DNA from 2 places in the Micromonospora sp. L31 genome. Region 1 is predicted to be linked to the other one. Evidence: riboswitches for the same ligand, from Rfam matches in the RefSeq annotation. Region 1 holds a riboswitch; the other holds the start of a gene.
The links. A riboswitch is a leader RNA that binds a small molecule or an ion and turns the genes downstream of it on or off. The one in region 1 is predicted to bind cyclic di-AMP.

Region 1 (5,223 bases):
CACGCTGCACTCGCTGGGCTCGCTCTTCCCGAGCATGTCGGCGACCAGGACCGACCCGCCGGAGGTGGCGGCGGTGAAGGGCTCGCTGCGGATGCGCAAGGTGCTGGAGCGCGCGGTGCGCGACGCGGTGCCGGGCGGGCCGGACGAGCTGCGCCTGCTCTACCGGGGCGAGCTGCTCCGGCTGGAGCGCCGCGAGCTGGACGGCGTCCGGGACCGGGCGCTGTCCCGGGGCGGGCGGCGCAACGAGGTCCGGCGGGTCGCCTTCGATGCGGTCCTCGCGGCGCTGTACGCCCAGGCCCGCCGGCTGGGCGTCACCCGGCTGCCGGAGCAGCGCGCCTTCGAGGACGAGATCATCGACCGGTCGGAGTTCCGCGAGTTCCTCAAGGCGTGGTGGCCCCGGCTGCACCCGCGGCACGTGCTGGGCTGGCTGGCCCGGCCGGAGCGGCTGCGCCGCTACGCCGGCGGCATCCTGTCCCGGGCGGAGACCGCGCTGCTGGTCGAGGCGTACCGGGCGCTGGACGCGCAGGGGCTGACGGTGGCCGACATCGCCCTGCTCGACGAGCTGGACGCGCTGCTGGGCAAGCCGGTGCGGCCGGCCCGGGCCAAGCGCGACCCGTACCAGCTGGCCGGCGGCGTTCGCGAGCTGAGCACGTTCGCCGACCGGCAGCGGGCCGCCCGGGCGGCGGCCCGGGAACGTCCGGAGGACTACCGCGACTACGCGCACGTGGTGGTGGACGAGTCGCAGGACGTCTCGCCGATGCAGTGGCGGATGATCGGGCGGCGCGGCCGGCTCGCCTCCTGGACGGTGGTGGGCGACCCGGCGCAGACCGCCTGGACGGGTGACCCGCAGGAGCTGGACCGGGCGCGGGACCAGGCGCTCGGCCGGCGCCGGCGGCACCGCTTCGCGCTGACCACGAACTACCGCAACTCGGCGGAGATCTTCGCGGTGGCGGCGGCGGAGATCCGCCGGCTCTACCCCGACCTGAAGCTGCCGACGGCGGTCCGCTCCACCGGCGTGGAGCCGGTCGCGCTGACCGTCGCCGCCGACCGGCTGCCGGCGGCGACCGTGCAGGCCGTGGACGCGCTGCTCACCGAGGTGGAGGGCACCGTTGGCGTGATCACGCCGGTGCCGCGCCGCGACGAGGTGGCCGGCTGGCTGGGCGGCCGCGGCGGCTCCCGGCTCCAGGTGGTGACCAGCCTCCAGGCCAAGGGCATGGAGTACGACGGCGTCGTGCTCATCGCCCCGAGCGAGATCCGCGCCGACCCCGGCTCGGGCGTGCGCACCCTCTACGTCGCCCTCTCCCGCGCCACCCAACGCCTCACCACCATCGACCCCACCCCCTGACCCCGCCCCGGGGTCGGGCACGTTCCGAGAATGAGTGGCTGTACCGGGCGCGGCGGCCACTCGTTCTTTGAAGGTGGGGGAAGGCGTGCGGGGTTAGTTGCATACATAGCGATGTGAGCATAGATTGGGTTCGGGCCGCCAGGGCGACGGAAGGTGTGGGCGTGGGCGCAGGTCATGACCACCACGGGTCGGTCACGAACGCGGCGCACCGCCACCGGGGGCGACTCTGGGCGGCCTTCGCGCTGCTCGCCGCGCTGATGGTGGTCGAGGCCGTCGCCGCGTTCGGCACCGGCTCGCTGGCCCTGCTCTCCGACGCCGGGCACATGTTCACCGACGTGCTCGGCATCGGCATGGCGCTGGCCGCCATCACCGCCACCCGGCACGGCGACCGGGACCCGCAGCGCACCTTCGGGCTCTACCGGCTCGAGGTGCTGGCCGCGCTCGCCAACGCCGTCCTGCTCAGCGGGGTGGCGATCTACGTGCTGATCGAGGCGGTCCGCCGGTTCGGCGACCCGCCGGAGGTGCGGACCGGGCCGATGCTGGCGGTGGCGGTGCTCGGCCTGCTGGCCAACCTCGTCGCGTTCGCGCTGCTGCGTCCCGGGGCGCAGGAGAGCATCAACCTGCGCGGGGCGTACCTGGAGGTGCTCGGCGACCTGCTCGGCTCGCTGGGCGTGATCGGGGCCGCGCTGCTCATCGCCGGCACCGGCTGGTGGTGGGCCGACCCGGCGGTGGCGGTCGCGATCGGCCTGTTCATCCTCCCCCGCACCTGGCGACTCGGCCGCGCGGCGGTACGCATCCTGGTCCAGGCCGCCCCGGAGCACCTGCAGGTGACCGCCGTGCACGACCGGCTGACCGCCGTCCCCGGCGTCGCCGAGGTGCACGACCTGCACGTCTGGACGCTCACCTCCGGCATGGAGGTCGCCTCCGCCCACCTCACCATGGTCCCCGGCGCCGAGGTCGGCACGGTGCTGGCCGCCGCCCGCACCGCCCTGCACGAGGACTTCCACATCGAGCACGCCACCCTCCAGATCGAGCCGGGGGCCGCCCCCGGCGCCTGCGGGCAGGTCGAGTGGTGACGAAATCGGACACCTATTGTCCCATTGTGTCACCTACACCAGGATTCACTCCAGTACCCTCAGTCACGAAACGGGCGGGTGTCACACCCGTACCGGTAGGCTCGGTCCCGGCCTCCGCCAGGCGGCACCCTCCGGTGCCGGCGGTGGCCGCCGCCTAATCGCCTGCCAGGGCGAGCCGGGGAACCATGTTCGTGGGGTGCATCCGCGTCAGCGGTAGGGATCTTCCGTCCCGAACCCGTCAGCTAACCCGGTCGGCGGCTGACGGAAGGACATGTGCATGCACGTACGACGTACCACCGCACGGCTGGCGGCCGCGGTCGTCGCGACGCTCGCCCTCGGGGTGTCGTCCGCGCCGGTCCCGGCGACCGCCGCTCCCCCCGCCACCCGGCTCGCCGCCCCCGGCGACCCCGAGGGCGGCACCCCCGCGCTGCGCGCCCAGCTCGACGCGGCCAGCAAGGGCTGGATCGACGCCAAGGCCGCGCTGGAACGCTCCACCAAGCGGCAGCAGGAGCTCGGCAACCAGCTCAAGACCATCGAATCGGAGCTGACCGTCCGGCAGGGCAAGGTCGGCGAGATCGCCGGCGTGGCGTACCGGACCGGGCGGCTCGGGCCGGTGTCGGCGCTGCTGAACAGCTCCAGCCCCGAAGGCTTCCTGGACCGGGCGGCGGCGCTGGAGACGGTCGCCTCCAACGAGGACCGGGAGCTGCGCAACCTGCTCCGGACCCGCGACGACGCCACCCGCACCCGGGCCGCGCTCGACAAGGAGATCGTCGAGGAGCGCAAGCAGGTCGCGGTGATGGCCAAGCGCAAGCAACAGGCCGAGCGGGCGCTCGCGGTGGCCGCCGCGGACAAGCCCGCCGCCAGCACCGGGAGCGGCTCCAACGCCGGCACCTCCACCGCCAACGCCCGGCCGGCGCCGCGCAACCCCGACGGGTCCTGGCCCTCGGAGTCGTGCAGCGTCAACGACCCGACCCCGGCCAACGGCTGCATCACCCCGCGCATGCTCAACGCGCTCAAGCAGAGCCAGGCGGCCGGCTTCACCCGGTACGTCTCCTGCTACCGCCCCAGCGGCTCCGGCGAGCACCCCAAGGGCCGGGCCTGCGACTTCGCCGCGCAGAAGAGCGGCTTCGGCGGCGACGCGACCGGCGGGGACCGGACGTACGGCAACAACCTGGCCGCGTACCACGTCCGCAACGCCGACCGGCTCGGGGTGCTGTACGTGATCTGGTACCGGCAGATCTGGCTGCCCAGCAGCGGGTGGAAGTCGTACAGCGGGGCCGGCGGGGACCCGTCCAGCGACCACACCAACCACGTGCACCTGTCGGTCTACTGACCGACCGGCGGCGGGGCCCGTCCGAGGCGGACGGGCCCCGCCGTACGCGCGCCGACGTACCCGGGATGTCGTCGCCCGGCCCACGACGCAGCGCAACGGCCGGGCGAGCATCGAGGCATGACCCGACTCTCCCCCGACGGCCGCAAGACCCTGCTCACCCTGCACCTGGTGACCGCGCTGGGCTGGCTCGGCGCGGACCTCGTGCTGCTCACCCTCGGCATCGCCGGGCTGCGCGGTGCCGACCCGGGCGTGGTCTACCCGGCGGCGGCGCTGGTGGCGACGTGGCTCTTCGCGCCGCTGAGCGTGCTGGTCTGGGTGGTCGGCGTGACCAGCGCGCTGCTGACCCCCTGGGGGCTCCTGCGCTGGCGCTGGGTGGTGGTCAAGCTGGTGCTCACCACGGTGATGATCGGCCTGGTGCTGTTCGCGCTGACGCCGAACCTGCGCGCCGCCGCCGGACCGGACGCCACCGCACACCAGCGCATCGACGTGGTGGTCGCCCCGGCCGTCTCCACCGGCCTGCTGGTCACCATGACCGTGATCTCCACCTGGAAGCCGTGGGGCCGCAACCGCCGGGCCGTCCCGCCGCCCCGCCGGACGGCGGCGACACCCGTCGGCCGCCGCTGAGTTGACGGGGGCGTCAGTTCGGGACCGGGCCGCCGTCGGCTTCCCGGTCCAGCACCGCGCCGAGGCGGCTGGCCAGGCCCAGGTGCGCGGCACGGGCCTGCCGGAACGCGTACCCGAACAGCGGCGCCGGCGCGGAGAGGGTGATCTCCACGTCGATCCGCAGCACGTCGCCCTCCTCCTGGAGCCGGGTGTGGTTGCGCACCGTCGTGCCGGGCTGCTGCCGGGCCACCGTGACGATCTCGTCGTCGGTGACCACCAGCACGTCGGCCTGGTAGGTGACCGGGAACCGCAGCGGCCCCAGCTCCAGCCGGTCGGTGATGGCGTAGCTGGCCCGCGCGCCCGGACGGGTCGGCAGCTGGCGCACCCGGACGATCAGCGGATGCAGCTCCCCCTGCCGGGCCGGATCGCTCAACAGCGCCACCGCGTCCGCCCGTGAGCAGCGCGCCTGCACCGTGTAGCTGAACGACTCCCGCCGGACCACTCCGCCCTCCACCCCTCGTCGGTCGCCCGATCGTCCCGTACGACGGCCGGGCTGGCAATCGCAGGCGGCATGCGAGGCCACCGCCGTCAGCGGCGGCGCCGCGGTCTCCGCCGCCGCCCGGGTACGTGACGCGGAGCGGCACTGGGACACCGCTCGGGTACGTGACGCGGAGCGGCACTGGGACACCGCCGCGCGGGTGGCGCTGGACCTGCTGCCCCGGCTGACCGCCGGGCCGGTGGAGAGCGTGCTCAACGTCAACGCCCCGGACCTGCCGCACGGGCGGCTGCGCGGCGTGCGCCGAGGCACCCTGGCCGGCTTCGGCCAGGTGCAGATGACGGTGGCCGACCGCCGGTCCGGCGACGTG
Region 2 (5,223 bases), on a different contig from region 1:
ACGTCCCGGTAATGTATGAAATCCGTATCACGTATCCCTTGACGTATCTTTCGCTGCGTGTGACGGTGGGCGGCGAGGCCGCCTCCGTCGCCGGCCGGGTATGACCAGGCCGATCTCGCGAGGGACCGAGGTGAGGCAATGACCCTGACCGATCCGACGCAGGCGCTCGCCGAGCTGCACGCCGGCAACCGGCGCTTCGTGACGGGCGCGCAGCGCCACCCCAACCAGGACTCGCTGCACCGGACGGCGGTCGCCGACGGCCAGCACCCGTTCGCGGTGATCGTCGGCTGCTCCGACTCCCGCCTCGCCGCCGAGATCATTTTCGACCGGGGCCTGGGTGACCTCTTCGTGGTCCGGACCGCCGGGCACACCGCCGGCCCCGAGGTGCTCGGCAGCGTCGAGTACGCGGTGAGCGTCCTGGGCACCCCGCTGGTGGTGGTGCTCGGCCACGACTCCTGCGGGGCCGTGCAGGCCGCCCGGGACGCCGCGCGGACCGGCACGCCGCCGGTCGGGCACCTGCGGGCGGTGGTGGACGCGGTGGTACCGAGCCTCCAGCGGGCCGCCGAGCAGGGCGTCGACGACGTTGACGGGATCGTCGACATCCACATCGCGCAGACCGTCGAGGCGCTGCTGGGCAACTCCGCCGTACTGGCCGCCGCGGTCGCCGAGGGGCGGTGCGCGGTGGTTGGCATGTCGTACCGGCTTAGCGCCGGTGAGGTGCGGACGGTGGCCGCGGTGCCGAGCGTCGTGCCGGCCCAGGCCGACGGTCGGGCGACCGCCGTCGCAGGCTGAAACCCCCCGCACGCGACGAGGGCCGCCCCACCGGGGACGGCCCTCGTTCGGTACGCGTCGCGCTAGAGCATCGACATGTGTACGTGGTCGGTGTGGTTCGACGGTCCGCTGTACGACTTCCACCCGGTCGCCGGGAACCAGATCTGCCGGTTCCAGATCACGTAGTAGATGCCGAGCCGGTCGGCGTTGCGGATCAGGAACGCGGCGAGGTTGTTGCCGTACATCCGGGTGTCGTTGTTGTACCAGGGCGCGAAGCCGCTCCGCTGCAACGACCAGTCGCAGGCCTTGCCCTTCGGGTGGTCCCACGGCCCACCTGGCCGGTAGCAGCCCGCGAACCGGGTGAAGCCGGCCCGCCGGACCTCCTTGTACGCGTGCAGTGTGCGCGGCGTGATGGTGCCGGAGGTGGTCGGGTCGTTCTCGGTGCGCGACTCGGGCCGCCAGCCGCCGTCGGCCGTCCGGCCGGGGCCGATCCGGGCGACCGGCGAGGTCGCGTCGACCAGGCCGCCGGTGAAGCCCCGGCCACCGACCAGCTGGAGGGCCTTCTCCGCCTCCCGGCTCTCCCGGGCCATGTCGTTGGTGAGCTTCTGCTGCTCGCGCACCTCGGCGTCGAGCGCCAGCTTGGCCTGCTCCGCGCGGTTCTTGGCGGCGGTGACCTTGGCCAGCTTCTGCGCGTTGACCATGTTCAGCTCGTCCAGGGCGGCGGCGCGCCGGACGAACGAGTCCGGGGCGTCGCTCTCCAGCAGCATCGCCACCGCGCCGATCCGGCCGGTCCGGTACGACTGCGCCGCGATCTGCGAGACCGTCGGCTGCAACGCCGCCAGCTCGTCCTGCGCGCGCCGCACCTCCAGCCCGAGCTGCTGCTGGCGCTTCTTGGACTTCTCCAGCTGCGTCTTGGCCTTGGAGTACTCGCGGTTGCGCAGCTCGATGACGTCGGTGAGCAGCTTGGGCTCGCCGTCCTCCTCGTGCCCGGAGGGGGTGGGGGTCGAGGGCGCGGCGATCGCGGCTGTCGGCCCGCCGAGGATGGCCAGCGCGGCGAACACGGCCACCACCGGAGTCAACCAGCGGCGCAGGGGTGCCGTCACAGTGTTCCCTTCCGTCGACCGCCGACCGGGTTAGCTGACGGGTTCGGGACGGAAGTGGCCCCTACCGCTCGCGCGGATTCACCCCATGTACCTGGTTCCCCGGCTCGCCTCGCGGCGATTGGGCGGCGGTACCGCAGGCGCCGCTGCGCGCCTTCGGCGGTGACCGGCAGCGAGGTTACCCGAGAGTCGTACCGGGGATCTACGTCCAGAACCCGACTAAAAGCGTTATTTCGTCGTAGCGATGCGTGACGAGTGACGCGTTCGTCAGGTTCCGCGTCGGCGTCGGTCACGCAGCGGAGTCTCACCATGCGGTGTCCGTGCTCCTTTCCGGGTCGGGCCACCGTGCGGGGGCCGGGGTGGACGGTCCGCCGGGACGCGACGCGCTCAGCGCCTCGAGCGCCGCGTCCCGGTCGGCGGAGGGGCGGGGCGTGGGTGCCGGTCCGGTGTCCCGGGCCGGATCGTCGGCCGGGCCACGACCGGCGGTGGCGACCAGCGCGGCCAGCGCGGTGGTCAGCGGTACGGCGGCGACCAGGCCGAGCGTCGCCACCGCGCTGCGGACGATCTCCTGAGCCAGGAACTCGCTGGTGAGGATCTGGCTCACCGGACGGCTGTCGGCGGTGAGCAGGAGCAGCAGCGGCAGCGAGGCGCCCGCGTACGCGAGCACGATGGTGTTCACCGTGGAGGCGATGTGCGCCCGGCCGACCCGGGTGGCGGCCCGGTAGAGCTGCGTCCGGGACAGTCCGGGGTTGGCGTGCGCCAGCTCGGTGACGGTGGCGGCCTGGGTGACGGTGACGTCGTCGAGCACGCCGAGCGAGCCGATGATGATGCCGGCCAGCAGCAGCCCGTGCAGGTCGACGTCACGCTGGTACATCGACAGCGTGGTGGCCTCCTCGCTGCCGAACCCGGTCAGGTGGGTGGCGGCGGTGGCCAGGCTGCCGAGCAGTCCGGTCAGCACCAGGCTGCCGAGGGTGCCGAGGACCGCCACCGAGGTCTGCGCGGTGATCCCGTGGGTCAGGTACAGCACCACGAACATGATCAGCGCCGAGCCGGTGATCGCGATCAGCAGCGGCGAGCCGCCCGCCGCGATGCCGGGTACGACGAAGGTCAGCAGGATGGCGAAGCTGGCGCCCAGCCCGGCCAGTGCGGCCAGTCCGCGCAGCCGGCCGAACGCCACGATCGCCGCCGCGAAGAGCGCCACCAGCCACACCAGGGGCTTGCCCCGCTGGTGTTCGGCGATCTGGTAGCTGGTGGCGGTGGGGTCGGCCGGGTCGGCGAGCTGGACCAGCACCACCTCGTCGCCCACCGCGACGGTGGGCGCGCCCGGACCGGCGGGCACCGGTGTCTCCACCTGCTGGCCGCTGTCCGGGCCCTGCTCGACCCGGACCGTCACGGTCCCGCACGGCCCTTCGGCCGCGCCGGGCGGTGCCTCCGGGGTCGGCGGGCAGGGTTCGGTCACCACCCGGGTCACCGTGCCGTGGTGGCGTGCCGGCTCGGCGCCGCCGTCGGCCTGCCGCGAGTCGCGCGGCCACAGCACCAGGGCGGCGATCACCGTGACGACGAACAGCGGGACCACCGTCGCGACGAGGATCCGCCGCACCCCCGATGGGGCGGACGGAGCGGGACGGGTGTGGTCGGCGCCCATTGCGAGTCTCCCAACGATCCAGGGCGGGGTACGTGTCAGCCGGCCGTTCGGTTCACCGGCGGGACGCGCGTGGCGGGCCGCGTACCCCGGGGTGGGCCCTGGGTGCCGGCGGGGTCACCCAGCGCGATCGGACGGCGCGGTCGCCCGGCGTGGCGACCCGCCCGGGCGGTCGCTGACGGCGGCCGAGCCCGGCGCGGTACGCGGGCCGGCGGCAGCAGCGGCGGATGGCGAGTCATGGCCGGTGAATCGTAGCCAGGTTCGGTGCGGGTCCGCCCGGTTCGTGCCGTCGGCAGCGCGCTCACCGGGCATCGTGGGGGCATGGACCAGCACGCCGGACCGGCGCGGCACCCGGGGTCGGACCGGCACCGGGGGCACGACCGGCACGCCGGCCACGACCCGGAGATGTTCCGCCGCCGGTTCTGGCTCTGCCTGGCGCTGACCCTGCCCGTGGTCGCCACCAGCCACATGGTGATGGAGTGGTTCGGCTACTCGCTGGAGTTCCCCGGCCGGTCCCTGGTCGGGCCGGTGCTCGGCTCGGTGGTCTTCTGGTGGGGCGGCTGGCCGTTCCTCGTCGGCGCGGTGCGCGAGGTGCGCGACCGGGCCCCGGGCATGATGCTGCTGATCGGGATGGCGATCAGCGTCGCGTACGCCGCCTCGCTCGCCACCAGCCTGGGCGCCTTCGAGCTGGACTTCTGGTGGGAGTTGGCCGCCCTGGTCACCATCATGCTGCTCGGGCACTGGCAGGAGATGAAGGCCGTCGGGCAGGCGCGGGGCGCCCTCGCGGCGCTGGCCGCGCTGCTCCCCGACGACGCCGAGCGGGTCGGGCCGCAGGGCGGCACCGAACGGGTGCCGGTGAGCGGCCTGCGGGTGGCCGACGTGGTGCTGGTCCGCCCCGGTGGGCGGGTGCCGGCCGACGGGCGGATCGTCGACGGGGCCGCCGAGCTGGACGAGTCGATGGTCACCGGCGAGTCCCGCCCGGTCTCCCGGACGGTCGGGGACCGGGTGGTGGCCGGCACCGTCGCCACCGACTCGGCGATCCGGGTTCGGGTGGAGGCCGTCGGCGACCAGACCACCCTCGCCGGCATCCAGCGCCTCGTGGCACAGGCGCAGCAGTCCGGCGGGCGGGCGCAGGCGCTGGCGGACCGCTTCGCCGCCTGGCTCTTCTACGTCGCCACCGGCACCGCCGTGCTGACCGTCGTGGGGTGGACCGCGCTGGGCGAGCGGGACGAGGCGGTGGTCCGGACCGTCACGGTCCTGGTGATCGCCTGCCCGCACGCGCTCGGCCTGGCCATCCCGCTGGTGATCGCGCTCTCCACCGCGCTGGCCGCCCGCTCCGGCGTGCTGGTCCGCGACCGGCTCGCACTGGAACGGATGCGCACCGTCGACGTGGTGCTCTTCGACAAGACCGGCACCCTCACCAGGGGCGAGCACGCCGTGGTCGGGGTGGCCGCCGCGCCGGGGACCGGCGAGGACGAGGTGCTGCGGCTCGCCGCCGGGGTCGAGGCGGACAGCGAACACCCGCTGGCCCGGGCGATCGTCGCGGCCGCCGCCGAGCGCGGCGACCCGGCCCCGGCCGCCGGCTTCCGTTCGCTGCCGGGGCGCGGCGTCCGGGCCGAGATCGACGGTACGCCGTACGCGGTCGGTGGCCCCGCGCTCCTGCGCGAGCAGGGGCTGGAGCTGCCCGGGGCGCTGGAGCCGGCGGCCCGG

Region 2: it holds a riboswitch for cyclic di-AMP, as region 1 does, so the genes downstream of both, ACTMS9_RS02960 (coiled-coil domain-containing protein) here and ACTMS9_RS07595 (coiled-coil domain-containing protein) in region 1, are expected to answer to the same signal.

Annotation. Positions count from the first base shown of each region.
Region 1 is NZ_JBQHDC010000002.1:220,276-225,498, reverse strand. It holds gene ACTMS9_RS07605 (HelD family protein) at 1-1,345, shown strand, start outside; gene ACTMS9_RS07600 (cation diffusion facilitator family transporter) at 1,507-2,421, shown strand; cyclic di-AMP (ydaO/yuaA leader) riboswitch at 2,563-2,694, shown strand; gene ACTMS9_RS07595 (coiled-coil domain-containing protein) at 2,699-3,754, shown strand; gene ACTMS9_RS07590 (hypothetical protein) at 3,872-4,378, shown strand; gene ACTMS9_RS07585 (SRPBCC family protein) at 4,392-4,859, opposite strand.
Region 2 is NZ_JBQHDC010000001.1:603,005-608,227, forward strand. It holds gene ACTMS9_RS02955 (carbonic anhydrase) at 139-792, shown strand; gene ACTMS9_RS02960 (coiled-coil domain-containing protein) at 855-1,874, opposite strand; cyclic di-AMP (ydaO/yuaA leader) riboswitch at 1,879-2,009, opposite strand; gene ACTMS9_RS02965 (YibE/F family protein) at 2,176-3,516, opposite strand; gene ACTMS9_RS02970 (copper-translocating P-type ATPase) at 3,835-5,223, shown strand, end outside.